Linked DNA regions of Salinarimonas sp.. The protein of the gene in region 2 binds, or shares a complex with, the protein of the main gene of each other region. Links are inferred from orthologs where the notes say so. Each region holds a gene or a part of one and is shown on either strand. Other genes may lie near its edges. The genes, in order: ccmE and ccmB.

What was found.
Region 1: the proteins of ccmB (region 2) and ccmE are in contact, whole or in part, in a solved structure (PDB 8CE8), measured with the Escherichia coli proteins. The link is inferred for Salinarimonas sp. from one-to-one orthologs.

What each region holds. Positions count from the first base shown.
Region 1 is NZ_CP157794.1:1,229,847-1,238,681, forward strand. Bases 2,138-5,028 are described here. They hold ccmE (cytochrome c maturation protein CcmE), read left to right. Parts: upstream 2,138-3,282; coding sequence 3,283-3,774; downstream 3,775-5,028. Other genes in these bases: ccmI (c-type cytochrome biogenesis protein CcmI), read left to right, coding at 2,138-3,230; ABL310_RS05735 (heme lyase CcmF/NrfE family subunit), read left to right, coding at 3,827-5,028. In the rest of the region: ABL310_RS05715 (trypsin-like peptidase domain-containing protein), read right to left, coding at 50-1,237; ABL310_RS05720 (glycine zipper 2TM domain-containing protein), read left to right, coding at 1,454-1,921; more of ccmI, read left to right, coding at 2,064-2,137; more of ABL310_RS05735, read left to right, coding at 5,029-5,866; ABL310_RS05740 (cytochrome c-type biogenesis protein), read left to right, coding at 5,872-6,357; ABL310_RS05745 (ferritin-like domain-containing protein), read right to left, coding at 6,436-6,933. UniProt on the Escherichia coli protein: Heme chaperone required for the biogenesis of c-type cytochromes. Transiently binds heme delivered by CcmC and transfers the heme to apo-cytochromes in a process facilitated by CcmF and CcmH.
Region 2 is NZ_CP157794.1:4,549,700-4,558,556, forward strand. Bases 3,780-6,692 are described here. They hold ccmB (heme exporter protein CcmB), read left to right. Parts: upstream 3,780-4,858; coding sequence 4,859-5,527; downstream 5,528-6,692. Other genes in these bases: acnA (aconitate hydratase AcnA), read right to left, coding at 3,780-3,999; ccmA (heme ABC exporter ATP-binding protein CcmA), read left to right, coding at 4,221-4,865; ABL310_RS21095 (hypothetical protein), read left to right, coding at 5,706-5,906; ABL310_RS21100 (hypothetical protein), read right to left, coding at 5,940-6,692. Outside these bases: ABL310_RS21065 (PQQ-dependent sugar dehydrogenase), read right to left, coding at 1-341; ABL310_RS21070 (DUF2237 domain-containing protein), read left to right, coding at 496-897; ABL310_RS21075 (DUF6894 family protein), read left to right, coding at 968-1,204; more of acnA, read right to left, coding at 1,300-3,779; more of ABL310_RS21100, read right to left, coding at 6,693-7,667; ABL310_RS21105 (acyl-CoA dehydrogenase family protein), read right to left, coding at 7,794-8,857. UniProt on the Escherichia coli protein: Required for the export of heme to the periplasm for the biogenesis of c-type cytochromes.

The DNA.
Region 1 (8,835 bases), 3.3 Mb from region 2 along the record:
GGCGAGGCCGCCCCAGCCGGCCGTTCTCGGCCCGCTCCCGCGCGATCGCTCACGTCCCCAGCCGGCCGATGCGCACGTCGATCGTCGCCTCGCGGCCCTTGCGGAAGACGGTGAGCGGCACCTGCGTCCCCGGCGCGATCGCCGCGATTCGGCGGGTGAGATCACGGTGGTCCTCCACCGCCTCGCCGGCGACGGCGAGGATGACGTCTCCCGTGCGCAGCCCCGCGGAGGCGGCCGGGGTGCCCGGCTGGGGCTGGGCGATCAGCGCGCCCCGCGCCGTGCCGAGCCCGATCGCCTCGGCGATCTCCGGCGTCACCGCCTGCACCTGCACGCCGAGGAAGCCGCGGGTCACCGCCCCGTCCGCGCGCAGCTGGCTCGTCACGTCCTCGGCCACGTGGGCGGGAATGGCGAAGGCGATGCCGACGTTTCCGCCCGACGGCGAGAAGATCGCCGTGTTCACCCCCACCACCTGGCCCCGCAGGTTGAAGGTCGGCCCGCCGGAATTGCCGCGGTTGATCGGCGCGTCGATCTGGATGAAGTCGTCGTAGGGCCCCGCGCCGATGTCGCGCGCCTGTGCCGAGACGATGCCCGCCGTCACCGTGCCGCCGAGCCCGAACGGGTTGCCGATCGCCACCACCCAATCGCCGATGCGCGTCGCCTCCGGGGCGAACTCCACGTAGGGGAAGCGCGCGCCGTCGGCGTCCACCTTGACGAGGGCGAGGTCGGTGCGCGGATCCGTGCCGACCACGCGGGCGTCGAAGACGCGCCCGTCGTCCATCAGGATCTCCACCTCGGCGGCGTTCTCGACGACGTGGTGGTTGGTGACGAGATAGCCGTCCTGCGAGACGAAGAAGCCCGAGCCCTGCGAGGCCGCGAAGCGCTCCGGCGGCGGCCCGCGGCGCCCGCGCGGCTCGCGGTCCTCGAAGCGGCGGAAGAAGTCGTAGAGCGGGTGTCCCGGCTCGATCCCCGGCAGCGGCGACGGTCCCCCGAAGACCTCCGGCCCACGGGTCGCGACCGTCTGCGCCCGCACCCGCACCGACACGACGGCCGGGCGCACGCGCTCGACCACGTCGGCGAAGGAGGGCATCACCAGGGGCTGCTCGAGCGTCAGCGGGTCGGCCTGCGCCGGCGGCGGCGGCAGCATGCCCGTGCCCACGGCCCCGGCGCCTGCGAGCGCGGCGAGGCCGGCGGCGGCGAGAAGGCCGGCGCGGGCGGTGACGACGAGCGATCGCGGCATGGCGGCATGGCTCCTGTGCTGTGGCGGAATCCTCGCGACCGATCCTGCCACGGCCGAGCTTGCCGCGTCCTCACCCGAAGATGACAATTCGGTAAGGTGGCGATGCGGGTCGGCGCCGCGGCCCGCAGTCCCGCCATTCACCCGCCGTTCATCATCCTGCCGCTTTATGGGCGTGAACAAGCGACACCGTTCACATTCATGCGAGTCGTGACCACCATGAAGACTTCCCGTATCGCCCTGGCGGGCGTCGTCGCCGCCACCCTGACCCTCGGCGCCTGCGCCGGGGCCGGCCCGAACCAGCAGGTCGGCGGCTTCTCCGGCGCGCTGATCGGCGGCGCCATCGGCTCGCAGTTCGGCGGCGGCACCGCCGAGCGCATCGCGGCCGGCGCGCTCGGCGCGGCGATCGGCGGCCTGATCGGCGGCCAGATCGGCGCCAACCTCGACGCCGAGGAGCAGCGCCGCGCCTACATCGCCCAGCAGCAGGCCTTCGCCGCGCCTTCCGGCCGGCCGGTGCGCTGGCAGGGCGACGACGCCTACGGCGAGGTGATCGCCTTCGAGCCCGTCCAGACCCGCGCCGGCTATTGCCGCGAGTACCAGCACACCGTCTATATCGGCGGGCGTCCGCAGCAGGCCTACGGCACCGCCTGCCGCCAGCCGGACGGCTCCTGGCAGATCGTCGGCTGAGCCGAAGCGCATAATTCAGCGGCTGGACGCCGGGAAAAGGGGCTGGATCAGCCCCTTTTTTGTGCGTACTTCTCCTCGCGTGACACCGTGTCGCCGAGCGGTAGCATCGTTCCGCCGCGTTCGACGCAGTACATTCGGGGCCATGACGATCTGGATCCTCTTCGCCGTGATGACGGGCGCCGCCGTGCTGGCGGTGCTCGTGCCGTTGTCCCGCCGCAAGCCGACGGAGGCCGCGAGCGCGGCCGAGGGCGAGCGTCTCTTCTACGAGGACCAGATCGCCGAGATCGAGCGCGACCACGGCCGCGGCCTGATCACCGCCGAGGAGATGCGCGCCGCCAAGGCCGAGGCCGCCCGCCGCCTGATCCGCGCCGCCTCGAACGAGCGCGACCCCAAGGATGCGGTCGACGAGCCGGCCCTGCGCCGGCGCCGCGCGGCCTCCGCCATCGCGCTCTCGTCCGTGCCGCTGCTCGCGCTGGCCGTCTACGGCGCCTACGGCTCGCCGCACCTTCCGGCCCAGCCGCTCTCCGCGCGGCTGGAGCAGACCATCGACCCGCGCAATCTCGACATCACCGAGGCGGTGGCCCGCATCGAGGCGCATCTCGCCGCCGATCCGGACGACGGTCGCGGCTGGGACGTGCTCGGCCCCGTCTACATGCGCGAGGGCCGCTACCGCGACGCGGCCGGGGCCTATCTCAACGCGATGCGCCTGCTCGGCGAGGACCCGACGCGCCTCGCCAATCTCGGCGAGGCGCTGGTCAACGCCGAGGCCGGCGTCATCAAGGCGCAGGCGCGCGAGGCCTTCGAGCGGGCGCTGGCGCTCGACGCGAACCACCCCAAGGCGCGCTTCTACCTCGCCCAGGCCCTCGAGCAGGACGGGGACGTCGACGCCGCCCGCGCCGCCTACGAGGAGATCGCCCGCCGCTCGCCCGCGAACGCGCCCTGGATGGGCATCGTCAACGAGCGCCTCGTCGCCGTCGGCGGCGAGCCCCTCGCCCCGCGCGAGAACCCGTTCGCCGGCGCGCCCGGCTCGGAGGCCGGCGCCGCGCTGGCCGCGCTCCCCGAGGCGGATCGCCTTGCGGCGATCGGCGGCATGGTCGAAGGCCTCGCTTCGCGCTTGAAGGAGGAAGGCGGCACGGCGGACGAGTGGGTGCGGCTGCTGCGCTCCTACGCGGTCCTCGGCGAGCGCGACAAGGCGCAGGGCGCCCTCGCGGACGCGCGGACGGCGCTCGCGGGGGACGCGCAGGCGCTCTCCGCGCTCGACGCCGCCGCCGCCGAGATGGGCCTGCCGCCCGCCGCGCAGGCCCAGTGAACCGTGGAACAATGATCCGTGGAACGATGACCGAGTTCGGGACCAGCGAGCGATGACGAGAAAGCAACGCCGCCTCACCATGATCGGCGCAGCCGGCGCGACGCTCGCGATCGCGCTCGGCCTCGTCCTGTGGGCGATGAGCGACACGATCGTGTTCTTCCGCGCGCCGGCGCAGGTCGTCGCCGAGGGCGTCGAGCCCGGCGTGCGCTTCCGCCTCGGCGGGCTCGTCGAGGCGGGCTCGGTGGAGCGCCACGGCGACCAGATCACCACCTTCAAGGTGGGCGACGGCGGCGGCATCGTCGCCGTTCGCTACCAGGGCCTGCTGCCGGACCTGTTCCGGGAAGGGCAGGGCGTCGTCGCCGAGGGCCGTCTCGACCCGGCGGGGCTCTTCGTCGCAGACACGGTTCTCGCCCGCCACGACGAGAACTACATGCCGCGCGAGGTGGCCGACGCGCTCAAGGAGAACGGCCTGTGGCAGCACGACGGTCCCGCCGTGCGGCCCGCCGCCGCCCGCGACCTGCCGATCACGACGCCGACGCAGTGATCTGGCGTCGCTCCCCCGCAACCGAGAACGATCCGACGAGGAACGCGCCGCGATGCTGATCGAAGCCGGACATTTCGCGCTGGCCCTGGCGCTGGGCCTCTCCCTGGTCCAGTTCCTCGTGCCGCTCTGGGGCGCGCGGTCGAACGACGCCACGTTGATGAACGTCGGCCCCCCGGCGGCGCTGGGCGTCTTCGGGCTCGTCTTGTTCTCGTTCGGGGTGCTCACCTTCGCCTACGCGACGTCGGACTTCTCGGTCTACAACGTCGTCGCCAACTCGCATTCGGCCAAGCCCTTCGTCTACAAGCTCACCGGCGTGTGGGGGAACCACGAGGGCTCGATGCTCCTGTGGATCGTCATCCTCGCCCTGTTCGGCGCCCTCGTGGCGGTGGCGAAGAACGCCGTGCCGCCGAAGCTGCGCGCCAACACCATCGCCATGCAGGGGCTGATCACCGTCGCCTTCCTGCTCTTCCTCTTGATGACCTCGAACCCGTTCGAGCGGCTCGAGCCCGCGCCGTTCGAGGGGCAGGACCTCAACCCCTTCCTCCAGGATCCCGGCCTCGCGATCCATCCGCCGCTCCTCTACGTCGGCTATGTCGGCTTCTCGATCACCTTCGCCTTCGCCATGGCGGCCCTGATCGAGGGGAAGATCGACGCGGTCTGGGCGCGCGCGGTGCGTCCCTGGACGCTCATGGCCTGGGGCTTCCTGACGCTCGGGATCGCCATGGGCTCCTACTGGGCCTATTACGAGCTCGGCTGGGGCGGCTGGTGGTTCTGGGACCCGGTCGAGAACGCCTCGCTGATGCCCTGGCTCGTCGGCACGGCCCTGATCCACTCCACCATCGTCATGGAGAAGCGCGACGCGCTCAAGGTCTGGACCATCCTGCTCGCGATCCTGACCTTCTCGCTGTCGCTGCTCGGCACCTTCCTGGTGCGCTCGGGCGTGCTGACCTCGGTGCACGCCTTCGCCGTCGACCCCGACCGCGGCCTCTTCATCCTGGGCATCCTGATCTTCTTCATCGGCGGCTCGCTCGCGCTCTTCGCCTGGCGCGCGCCGATGCTGAAGCAGGGCGGCATCTTTGCGCCGGTCTCGCGGGAGGGCGCGCTCGTCCTCAACAACCTCTTTCTCACCACCGCCTGCGCGACGGTCTTCATCGGCACGCTCTACCCGCTCGCGCTCGAGGCGTTGACGGGGGCGAAGATCTCGGTCGGCGCGCCCTTCTTCAACGCCACCTTCCTGCCTGTGGTGATCCCGCTCTTGATGCTGCTGCCGTTCGGTCAGGTCCTCGCCTGGAAGCGCGGCGACCTGTCGGGCGTCGCGAGCCGGCTCTACGCCGCGGCGGGCCTCGCCATCCTGGCGACGATCGGCGTCTACGCGCTCACCTTCGGCGGCCCGGCGCTCGCGCCGCTGGCGGTCGGGCTCGGCGTCTTCCTCGTGCTCGGCGCCTTCAACGAGGTGATCACGCGGGCGAAGGGCGCGGGCGGCCTCTCGCTCGCGGCGAAGCGCGCGATGGGCCTGCCGCGCTCCACCTGGGGCACGGTCCTCGCCCATGCCGGCGTCGGCGTCACCGTCATCGGCATCGCGGCCACCGCCTGGTCGGTGGAGCGCATCGTCTCGATGAACCCGGGCGACGTGCAGCCGATCGCCGGCTACGAGGCCCGGCTGGAGGGCGTCTTCCCGCGCACGCTGCACAATTACCGCGAGGACGTCGCGCGCTTCACGCTCCTCGACGACGGCCGCGAGGTGGCGCTGCTCGAGACCATGAAGCGCATCTACCCCGCCCGCGGCATGTCGACCACCGAGGCGGGCCTCGAGACCTTCGGCTTCAGCCAGGTCTACATCTCCTTCGGCGAGGTGCAGCCGGACGGCTCGCTCGGCGTGCGGCTCTATTACAAGCCCTGGGTGCTGCTGATCTGGATCGGCTCGGTGATCATGGCGGCCGGCGCCGCCGTCTCCCTGACGGACCGCCGCTTCCGGGTCGGCGCGCCGGTGCGTTCGAAAGGCTCGCAGTCCGGGTCGCAGCCGGGCGCGCGCAAGAGCGCCGGCGGTCGCCCGGCCGAGGGCGGCGCCACCGCCGCCGTTCCCGCGGAGTGACCGCCATGAACCGCCTGCGCGCCCTCCTCGCCGCTCTCGCCATCGCCGGGTTCGCGCTCGCGAGCCCGGCCCAGGCGCTCAATCCGAGCGAGATGCTCGACGATCCCGCGCTCGAGGAGCGCGCCCGCGAGGTCTCGAAGGGCCTGCGCTGCCTCGTCTGCCAGAACCAGTCCATCGACGATTCGGACGCGCCGCTGGCCAAGGACCTGCGCATCCTGGTGCGCGAGCGCCTCGAGGCGGGGGACACGAACGACCAGGTCCTCGACTTCGTCGTCGCCCGCTACGGCGACTTCGTGCTGCTGCGCCCGCCGATGAACGCCTACACGATCATGCTCTGGGTCGGCCCGACCCTCGTGCTGATCGCCGGCGCGGCGGGCCTGTTCGTCACCGTGCGCCGCCGCCGCATCGCGGCGAACGCGCCCACCGCGCCGGGCCTCTCGGCGGAGGAGGAGGCGACGCTCGCGAAGATCCTGGAGCGCGAGAAGGGGTGAGGCGCGGCCCTCGCGACCGGGCCGCGCCGCCGGTGCGCACGGGGTGCGCCCCGCGCTCGGTCGGAGCCGACCGTAGGCTCAGGCCGCCTTCTTGTTGGCGGCCTTCTCGGCGAGCTTGGTGAGCTTCTCGTCGGTGCGGCTCTCCTCCTTGAGGGTCTGCTCGAGCAGCTTCGCCGCGTCCTTCATGCCGAGCTCGTTGGCCCAGGTGCGCAGCGTGCCGTAGCGCGAGATCTCGTAGTGCTCGATGGCCTGGGCGGCGGCGATCACGCCCGCGTCGAGGGCGGGGGAGCCCTTGAAGTCGGACATGACCTCCTTGGCCTCCTCGATCAGCCCCTGCACCGCCTCGCAGGTCTTGCCGCGGGCGGGCTTGCCGAGCATCTCGAAGATCTGGTCGAGCCGCTCGATCTGGCCCTCCGTCTCCTCGCGATGCGTCTCGAACGCCTGCTTGAGATCGTCGTCGTCGATGGTCTTGACGATGCGCGGATAGGCGCGCAGCGCCTGCTTCTCGCCGTGATAGACGTCCTTGAGGGTGTCGAGGAACAGGTCCTCGAGAGTCTTCTGGTTCGCCATGGGCATGAGCTCCTGTTGAAGGGCGCGGGACGAACCGCCCGGCCGCATCCGGGTTCCCGCCGTGCGCAGGACGCCGCGTCGAGCGCCTCGACCAGCGCCTGCGCCAGCGCGAGCCGCTCGTGCGGGCTCTCGCTCTCGCGCGGAAAGACCAACCGGTTGCCGCGCCAGGCGAGCGGCGGCTCGGTGCGCTCGCGCACGGCGTTCGCCGCGTCCTCCACGAAGGTCGCCGCCACGGCCGCCGGGCCGGCCTCGAGCCGCAGGATGCCGAGCCGCCGGCAGGCGAGCCGCAGGCGCGCCAGCGCGAGCGCGTCCTCCATCGCCTCGCCCGGCGCCCCGAACCGGTCCTCGACCTCCTCCGCGAGCGCGTCGAGCGCCTCCTCGTCCTGGAGCCGGGCCAGGCGGGCGTAGAGCTCGAGGCGCATGTCCGGGCTCGCGACGACATCCTCCGGGATCGCGCCGTGGAGCCCGATCTCGACCCGCGGCGCGATCGCCGAAGCCTCCCTCTCCCCGCGCGCCGCGGCCAGCGCCCGGTCGAGGAGGTCGCGATAGAGCTCGATGCCGATCTCGGCCGCGTGCCCCGCTTGGGCGTCGCCCAGCAGGTCTCCCGCCCCGCGCAGATCGAGATCGCGCAACGAGAGCGCGAAGCCGGCGCCGAGCCGGTCGTTGGCGACGAGCGCGTCGAGCCGCGCGCGGGTGTCCTCCGCGAGCTGCGTGTCGGCCTCCGTCAGGAGCCAGCACGCGGCCTGCCGCGGCCCGCGGCCGACGCGCCCGCGCAGCTGGTGGAGCTGGGCGAGGCCGAACCGGTCGGGCCGCACGATCAGCATCGTGTTGGCGCGCGGCACGTCGAGGCCGCTCTCGATGATGTTGGTGGCGATCAGCACGTCCGGCGGGTCGTCGCCGCAGGCGAAGTCGAGCATCGCGTCGTCGATGGCGGCGGGCTTCATGCGCCCGTGCGCCACGGCGAGCCGCAGATCCGGCAGGAGCGCCGCGATCCGGGCGCGAACGCCGTCGATGTCGGCGATGCGCGGCAGGACGACGAAGCTCTGTCCGTCGCGGGCGCGCTCGCGGGCGAGCGCCTCGCGCACCACCGAATGGTCCCATGCGGCGAGGGCCGTGCGCACCGGCTTTCGCGCGACGGGCGGCGTCGCGATGGTGGAGAGGTCGCGCAGGCCGATCAGGCTCCCCGCCAGCGTCGCCGGGATCGGCGTCGCGGTCAGCGTGAGCACGTGCGCGCCCTCGCCCAGGGCATGGAGCGCCTCCTTGTCCTCGGCGCCGAAGCGCTGCTCCTCGTCGACCACGACGAGCCCGAGGTCGGAGAAGCGCATCCCCTCCACCGCCAGCGCGTGCGTGCCGACGACGATGCGCACGCTGCCGTCTGCGAGGCCCGCGCGCACCCGTTTCGCCTCCGCCTCGGGCACCAGCCGCGAGAGCTGCGCGACGGGGACGCCGAAGCCGGCGAAGCGGCGGTGCAGCGTATCCGCGTGCTGGCGCGCCAGCACGGTGGTGGGCGCGACGAGCGCGACCTGCTTGCCGGCGAAGGCGGCCACCGCCGCGGCGCGCAGGGCCACCTCGGTCTTGCCGTAGCCGACGTCGCCGCAGACGAGCCGGTCCATCGGCGTCGTCCGCGCCATGTCGGCGAGAACGGCGGAGACCGCCGACGCCTGGTCCGGCGTGAGCGCGAAGGGGAAGCGCGCGGCGAAGCGGGCGAGGTCGCGCTCGGAGGCGTGGAGCGCGGGCGCCGTCGCCTCCCGCCGCGCCGCGGCGAGGCGCTGGAGATCGGCCGCGGCCTTGGCGATGGCGGCCTCGACGTCGGCGCGGCGCTTCGCCCAGCTGTCCGTGTCGAGCCGGTCGAGCTTCACCGCGTCGCCGGACCCGCCGTGACGCCAGACGCGGTCGAGCTCGTCCGCG
Region 2 (8,857 bases):
GCGACGAGAAGACCGCCGCCGTCGAGGACGAAGAGCTTGCGCGGGCCGTCGAGCTCCGCGAACAGCGAGACGTCGAAGCCTTGCGGAACGGTCGGCGTGCGGCCGTCCCGGGAGACGACGAGGGCGGGGTTGCGCACGGCCTCGTCGGGCTGCGGCGGCGGCAGGTCCGCGGCCTCGACGCGGAAGCGCTTGCCGATCTCCTGGTCCTGCATGGCGGGCACGACGGGACTCGCGGCGGCGTCGCCGACGGCGGCGGCCCCACCCTGAGCGTGCGCCGCGGGTGCGGCGAGAAGAGCGGCGAGGCTGGTGGCGGCGAGAAGGCGCGTCGTATGCTGCGTCACGGGGCGATCTCCGTCGGCTGGAGGGAATGGCGTTCCTCGGGCAACCGGAGGGGACCGTCGCGGTTCCCGCGCGCGATCGTCGCCCCCGCCCGGCCTTCCCCCGCCGTGGCCGACGCGCCATGTTCGGCCGAGCGCTCACGGGCCGGAGGACACGATGAACGACCAATCCCACCGCTTCGGCGGAAACGGCGGCGGCGCGAGGAACGTGCTCGGCGGGCCGCTCGCGCTGTGCTGCTCGGCCCCGCGCACGGGCTTCTACCGCGACGGCTATTGCAACACGTCCGCCGAGGACGTGGGCACGCACGTGGTCTGCGCGGTGGTGACGGACGCATTCCTGCGCTTCTCCCAGGCGCGCGGCAACGATCTCCTCACGCCGCGCCCCGAATTCGACTTTCCCGGACTGCGGGAGGGCGACGGCTGGTGCCTGTGCGCGCTGCGCTGGAGGGAGGCGCTGGAGGCGGGCGTCGCCCCGCCCGTACGGCTCGAGGCCACGCACGCCCGCGCCCTCGACCTCATCCGATTGGAGGACTTGGAGGCGCACGCGGCCTCGGATTAGGGTCCGCGCATGTTGCGATGCGGGAACGCCGCCCCGGCGGGCGGCGTTTCCCGATCGAGAGAGAGGAACGATGCCGGTTTTCTACTTCCACATCCGCTCCGACCGCGGCGTCCACCCGGACACCGACGGCGTGCGCCTGCCCGACGACGAGTCCGTGCGCAAGGAAGCCATCGACCGGGCGCTGATCGAGATGTCGGAAGGCGTGAAGCACGACGAGGACCGGGCGACCTGGTGCTTCGACGTCCGCGACGAGCAGGACCGCCGCGTGCTGGAATTCCCGTTCAAGGAGGCGATCCCGACGGCGTGAGCCCCGGCGTTGCGCATGCCCCGCTCCGGAAACAGAGAGCCCCGCGACCGTCTCCGGCCGCGGGGCTCTTCATGTCGGGCCTTCGCGCCCGCGGCTCAGGCCGCGAGCGAGCGCAGCACGTAGTGCAGGATGCCGCCGTTCTTGTAGTACTCGAGCTCGTCGAGCGTATCGATGCGGCAGGTGAGCGGCACCTCGATCGTCGAGCCGTCGGCGCGGGTGATCTCGGCGGTGACCGTCTGGCGCGGCTTGACGTCGGCGAGGCCGCGCAGGGTCACCTGCTCGGCGCCGGTCAGGCCCAGCGACTGCCAGGACGTGCCCTCCTCGAAGACGAGCGGCATCACGCCCATGCCGACCAGGTTCGAGCGGTGAATGCGCTCGAAGGACTGGGCGATGACCGCGCGCACGCCGAGCAGCTTCGTGCCCTTCGCCGCCCAGTCGCGGGACGAGCCCGTGCCGTATTCCTTGCCGGCGAAGACGACCAGCGGCACGCCCTCGTCGGCGTAACGCATGGCGGCGTCGTAGATGTACATCTTCTCGCCGGAGGGGTGGTGGATCGTGTAGCCGCCCTCGACCACGGCGCCGCTGTCGTCCTTCACCATCTGGTTCTTGATGCGGATGTTGGCGAAGGTGCCCCGCATCATGATCTCGTGGTTGCCGCGACGGGTGCCGTACTGGTTGAAGTCGGCCACCGCCACCTGGTGCTCCTGCAGGTAGGCGCCGGCGGGAGAGGCGACGCGGATGTTGCCCGCGGGCGAGATGTGGTCGGTCGTGATCGAATCGAGGAAGAGGCCCAGCACGCGGGCGTTCTCGATATCGGTGATCGGCTCGGGCTCCTTGGTGATGCCCTCGAAATACGGCGGGTTCTGCACGTAGGTCGAGCCCATCTGCCACTCGTAGGTCATGCCGCCCTCGACCTCGACCTTGCGCCAGTGGTCGTCGCCGGTGAAGACGTCGGCGTAGCGCTCGCGGAAGAGCTTGCGCGTGACCGTGCGGTCGATGAACTCCTGGATCTCCGCGGCGGAGGGCCAGATGTCCTTAAGGTAGACCGGCTTGCCGTCCGAGCCCGTGCCGAGCGGCTCGCTGGCGACGTCCACCAGCATCGAGCCGGCGATGGCGTAGGCGACGACGAGCGGCGGGGAGGCGAGATAGTTCGCCCGCACGTCCGGATTGACGCGGCCCTCGAAGTTGCGGTTGCCCGAGAGGACCGAGACGGCGACGAGGTCGTTGTCGTTGATCGCCTTCGACACCGGCGCCGGCAGCGGGCCGGAATTGCCGATGCAGGTGGTGCAGCCGAAGCCGACCAGGTTGAAGCCGAGCGCGTCGAGATCGTCCTGCAGCCCGGCGTCCTGGAGATACTCCGCCACGACCTGCGAGCCGGGGGCGAGCGAGGTCTTCACCCAGGGCTTGACCGTGAGGCCCTTGGCGACCGCGTTGCGGGCCAGCAGCCCCGCGCCGATCATCACGGACGGGTTCGAGGTGTTGGTGCACGAGGTGATCGCGGCGATCACCACGTCGCCGTGGCCGATGTCGAAGTTGGTGTCCTCGACCTTGTAGCGCTTGCCGTCGAGCGCCTTCTTGAACTCGCTCTCCATGGCGCCCTCGAAGGCGCTCTTGGCGTTGGTGAGGAGCACGCGGTCCTGCGGGCGCTTCGGGCCGGCCATGGACGGCACGACGTCGCCCAGATCGAGCTCCAACGTGTCGGTGAAGACCGGGTCCGGCGTGTCGGCGGTGCGCCACATGCCCTGGGCCTGCGCGTAATCGCGCACCAGCGCGATGCGGTCCTCCTCGCGGCCGGAGACCTCGAGATAGTCGATCGTGCGCTGGTCGATCGGGAAGAGGCCGCAGGTCGCGCCGTATTCCGGCGCCATGTTGCCGATGGTCGAGCGGTCGGCGACGGGCATGTCGGCGAGGCCGGGCCCGTAGAACTCGACGAACTTGCCGACCACGCCCTTCTTGCGCAGCATCTCGGTGACGGTGAGCACGAGGTCGGTGGCGGTGACGCCTTCCTTGAGCTTGCCGGTGAGCTTGAAGCCGATCACCTCGGGCAGCAGCATCGACACGGGCTGGCCCAGCATCGCGGCCTCCGCCTCGATGCCGCCGACGCCCCAGCCGAGCACGGCCAGCCCATTGACCATGGTCGTGTGCGAATCGGTGCCGACCAGCGTGTCCGGATAGGCGACGTCCTCGCCGGTCTCCGGGTCCTTGCGCACCCACACGGCCTGCGAGATGTACTCGAGGTTCACCTGGTGGCAGATGCCGGTGCCGGGCGGGACGACAGAGAAATTGTCGAAGGCGGACTGGCCCCACTTCAGGAAGCGGTAGCGCTCGCCGTTGCGCTGGTACTCCAGCTCGACATTGTGCTCGCGCGCCTTGGGCGTGCCGAACTCGTCGACGATGACCGAGTGGTCGATGACGAGATCGACCGGGACCAGCGGGTTGATTCGGGTCGGGTCGCCGCCCAGCGCCGCGATGCCGTCGCGCATGGCGGCGAGGTCGACCACCGCCGGCACGCCGGTGAAGTCCTGCATCAGGACGCGGGCGGGGCGGTAGGCGATCTCGCGCCCGGCCTTGCCGCGGTTCTCCAGCCATTCGCCGACGGCGGCGATGTCCTCCTTCGTGACCGTGCGTCCGTCCTCGTGACGGAGCAGGTTCTCGAGCAGGACCTTGAGGGAGAAGGGCAGCTGCGAGACGCCCTTCAGGCCGTTCTTCTCGGCCTCGGTGAGGGAGTAGTAGGTGTAGGTCTTGTCGCCGACCGTGAGGGTCTGGCGGGCCTTGAAGCTATCGAGCGACGTCACTGGCGAATCCTCGCGTGCGCGTTGAACGGACGGTTGGTTTCGGCCTGATGCGCGGGTTGCGCGCGCCGCTCCGGGAGCGCCCGGACTTCTCATGCGCGCGAAAACGGTTAGGACGTCAGTCACGCGGCACGGCGCAGCCGAGGCCCCTATAGTCCATTTGCGCGCGTCGCGCTACACGTCCGAGGTCCAGTTAGGACTAACACTGAAGTGGAACATTCCCGTTGCGTCTCGTCGTCGAGGATCTGGAGAGCCGCCGCTCGGGCCGGCGCGTCTTCGAGGGGGTCTCCTTCGCGCTCGAACCGGGCGAGGCGCTGGTGGTGACCGGGCGCAACGGCGCCGGCAAGTCCACGCTGCTCTCCGTGCTCTCCGGACGCCTGCGGCCGGCGGGCGGGCGCATCCGCGTCGAGGGGGCGGGCGAGCGCACGCTGCCGGAATGCCTCCACCTCGTCGGCCATCGCGACGGGCTCAAGAGCGCGCTCACCGCGGGCGAGAACCTCGCCTTCGCGGCGGCGCTGCTCGGCGCGCGCGGCCTCTCGCCGCGCGAGGCGATGTCGCGCGTCGGCCTGGCGCACGCGCACGATCTTCCCGTCGCCTACCTCTCCGCCGGCCAGCGCCGGCGCACGGCGCTGGCGCGGCTCCTCGTCGCGCATCGGCCGCTCTGGCTCCTCGACGAGCCGACCTCGGCGCTCGACGTCGGCTCGCAGGAGACCCTCGCGACCCTGATGAAGGAGCATCTCGCGGACGGCGGCATGCTGATCGTCGCGACCCACCAGACGCTCGGCCTCGAGAACCCGAAGCGGCTCGAGATCACGCCGGCCGCCGCACGCGCCGCGGGAGCGACGCTCGACGCGGAGGGCGGCTGGTGAGCGCCTTCCTCGCCCTCGTGCGCCGCGACCTCGTCCTCTCCGCCCGCGTCGGCGGCTCGGGCTGGCTCGGGCTCGTCTTCTTCCTGATGATCGTCACGCTCGTGCCCTTCGGGCTCGGGCCGGACCTGAACCTGCTCGCCCGCATCGGCCCCGCCATCCTGTGGATCGGCGCGGTGCTCGCGACCCTGATCGGCCTCGACCGGCTGTTCCAGGCCGACGAGGAGGACGGCTCCCTCGACCTGATGACGGCCTCGCCGCTGCCGCTCGAGGCCGTGGTCCTCGCCAAGGTGACGGCGCACTGGCTGACCACCGGCCTGCCGCTGGCGATCGCCGCGCCGCTCTTCGGCCTCCTCGTCGCCCTCGACGGCGTCGGCATGGCCGCCGTCGCGGCGACGCTGCTGGTGGGGACGCCGGCGCTGACCTTCATCGGCGCGATCGGCGCGGCGCTCACCGCCACGATCCGCCGCGGCGGGCTGATCCTGGCGATCCTCGTCCTGCCGCTGATGATCCCCACGCTCATCTTCGGCGTCTCGGCCGCCAACGCCGCGCGCGGCGGCGACATCCCGTTCACGACCCCGCTCCTGATGCTCGCGGCGATCACCCTGGTGAGCGCCGTCATCGGCACGGTGGGGGCGGCGCTCGCGCTCAGGCAGGGGGAGTGAGCGGCGGCGCCTGCGACATTCGGCCCATTGACGAGCGTGCAACTCGGCGGTTCACGCTTTCTTTAACACGGCGCGTGCCCTATTCTCCTTGCGCCCCCTCGGCGAAGCGTCTATGTGCTGGACGGGGCGGACAACTTTTACGGTCTCCCTGGCTGCGAGCGCTACGTAGAGGATCAGCATGACTTTCAGCGGCAAGGCGAGCCTCCTCAAGCAGGAACGGGCCTTCATCGAGGCGCAGAAGAAGGAGCTCGAGAAGAAGCTTCAGGGAATCGACCTGAAGTCGGACGTCTACGTCGATCTCGCGCTCGGCAACATGGTCGACATCCGGCCCTCCTTCCCGTCGTCTCGCGACAGGTCGCCGGTCAAGGCCGCCTCCTGAGGTCGACGCGCCGCCACCGTAGGATCGGCTTCCCTATATCCCGTTTCGCGATGTCACGTACTGGTGCCCGCTGTAGCGCCAGCTCACGGCGTCGTCGTTCTTGCGACCGTCGAGCGTGATCTCCGAAGCCGACGCGCTGGTGAGCGTGAGGAGGATGGCGTGCCGGCCCGCCGGCAGGTCGAGCGGCACGGTCCCGACGTCGCCGTCCTTCCAGAGCGCGACCGTTCTGCTCGCCTGGCCCTGCCGCGACATGTTCGAACGCTCGATGAGGCCGAGCGACGTCAAGGTCAGAACGGACGAGCCGGGATCGTCTGCGAGAACCGTCGCGTATTGCGCGGCCCAGCGCTGAGGCAGCTGCGGGCCGTCCATCAGCAGGGCGAAGACGAGGTTCGGGCCGGCGGCCCGGATCGCGGCGTGGCAGGGCTCGCTGCGCGCGAGATCCTCGCAGATCATGGCCGCGAAGCTCGAATGCCGCCGGAACACGGTCAGCCCGATGCGACGCGCGTCGACCGCGATCTGTTCCCACCAGGAGCGGCTCGGATCGAGGGCGGATCCGAGCGCGTAGGTGCGAATCTGGCGCTCGTCGAGCCTCCACCGATGGTGCTTGGCCTGCCCGTTCGTCACCGCGACCCATCCGTCTTCGGTCTGCGAGAACGTGGTCGTGAGGACGAAGTTGTTGGGGTCGTCGCGGAACCCGCTCGCGCCGCTGATGATGAACTCGAGCGGCGACGTCGTCTGGCGTTCGCGCAAAGCCTCGACCAGCTTGCGATAGCACGGCCAGTCCAAGGCGCCCTCGGGCAGCACGATCGCGTCGACGCGCGCGACGTCTTCCTGGGCCCGGGCGACCAGATCCAGGATGAAGGTCACGATCCTTTCACGCTGCTGCGCACGGCTGTCCGCGCTCTCGACGCCGTCGGCGAGGAGCCAGCGCTGCTCTATGTCGAAGAAGCCCCAGGATTCGTCGACCCCGGCGACATCGACGGGCCGCCCCGAGAAGCACCGCGCCTCGATCGTGTACGGGAACGGGACGACCAGGATATTCAACGCCTTTCCACCGTCCTGGGCGGACGAGGCCTTGCGCAGCCACGAGACAGCGGCCGAGCTGCGTGGTGCGAGCAGCGCGAGATTGTGGCTGAGCGTCCGCATGGTGCAGCCGACGCGGGGAGCGCGCGATTTGGGCACGACACGCGCGACGTAGGGACTGGCGCGAAAGCAGAAGCTGTCGGGCGCCTTCGTCTGTACGATGTGCCCGGCAGCCGCGTCCTCGAACGCCTCCTCGCGATAGCTGGCGTCCCGCAGGAGAAGCTCCGACCAATGCAGCGTCGGCGCCGCGAAGCCCAGGCCGAGGCTCGCCTCGTCGGCGATGACGAGCAGCGCCAGGGCGTCTCGCCACCAGGCCGGGCAGGCTTCGCCCTGCACGCCGTCGACCCTTGCCGTTCCGGCATTCATCAGTCGATCCCAGTATGCCTGGATGTCGGCGGCGGCGTCTTTCGGCGACTCGCGCCAGCGCGCGCCGAGGTCCATCCATGTCTGCCGCTCGCTCGGCGAAACGACGAGCTCGCCCGGTGCGCCCGCGGCGCTCGCGACCCCTTCGAACGCCATCACGTGGCGATAGACCTCGCAACGTTCGACCAGCGACGCGGCGGCCGCGAAAACGTCCGTCGGCAGGCTCGGCGCCTTGTCGCAGCCGGGTGATTGCTCCGGCCGCGTGCCGTCCGGAAAGAGCCGCGTGAGAAAGGCATAGACGGTTTCGGGCGACATGGGGCGGCAATCCTCCTTAGCGGGGAATGCCACCCGTCCATGCATACGTCAACCGTGACGATCATCTACGAGCGGAGTGCGCTCAGACAGCGGAAGTGGTCCCCTCCGAGGGCCTCGTGCGCCGCCTCACCCCTGCGCCTCCACCAGCCGACGCGCGATGACCTGCGCCTGGATCTCGGCCGCGCCTTCGAAGATCGAGAGGATGCGGGCGTCGCAGAGGATGCGGCTCACCGGGTATTCCAAAGCGAAGCCGTTGCCGCCGTGGATCTGGAGCGCGTTGTCGGCCGCGGCCCAGGCGACCCGGGCGGCGAGCAGCTTGGCCATGCCCGCCTCCAGGTCGCAGCGCTTGTCCTCGTCCTTGGTGCGCGCGGAGAAGTAGGTGATCTGCCGCGCCGCATGGATCTCGGCGGCCATCAGCGCGATCTTGTCGGCGACGCGCGGGAACTCGATCAGCGGCTTGCCGAACTGGACGCGGTCCTCGGCGTAGCGCAGGGCGACGTCCATCGCGTTCTGGGCGACGCCCACCGCGCGGGCCGCGGTCTGGATGCGCGCCGATTCGAAGGTCGCCATCAGCTGCTTGAAGCCCTGGCCCTCGACGCCGCCGAGGAGGTTTCCGGCCGGGACGGCGAAGTCCGAGAAGGCGAGCTCGTATTCCTTCATGCCGCGATAGCCGAGCACCTCGATCTCGCCGCCGGACAGGCCCTCGTCCGGGAAGGGGGTCTCGTCGCTGCCGCGGCTCTTCTCGCCGAGCAGGATGGAGAGGCCCTTGTGGCCCGGCTCCTCGGGCTTCGTGCGCACCAGCATGGTCATGAGGTCGGCGCGGACCGGGTGCGTGATCCAGGTCTTGTTGCCGTTGACCCGCCAGACCTCGCCCTCGAGCGTCGCCTTGGTGCGCAGGGAGGCGAGATCGGAGCCGACGTTCGGCTCGGTGAAGACCGCGGTGGGGAGGATGTCGCCGGACGCGATGCCGGGCAGGAACGCCTGCTTCTGCTCCTCGGTGCCGCCGCCGAGAATCAGCTCGGCCGCGATCTCGGAGCGGGTGCCGAGCGAGCCGACGCCGATATAGCCGCGCGAGAGCTCCTCGGAGACGACGCACATCGACACCTTGGAGAGGCCGAGCCCGCCGTATTCCTCCGGGATGGTGAGCCCGAACACGCCGAGCTCGGCCATCTTCGCGATCACCTCGATCG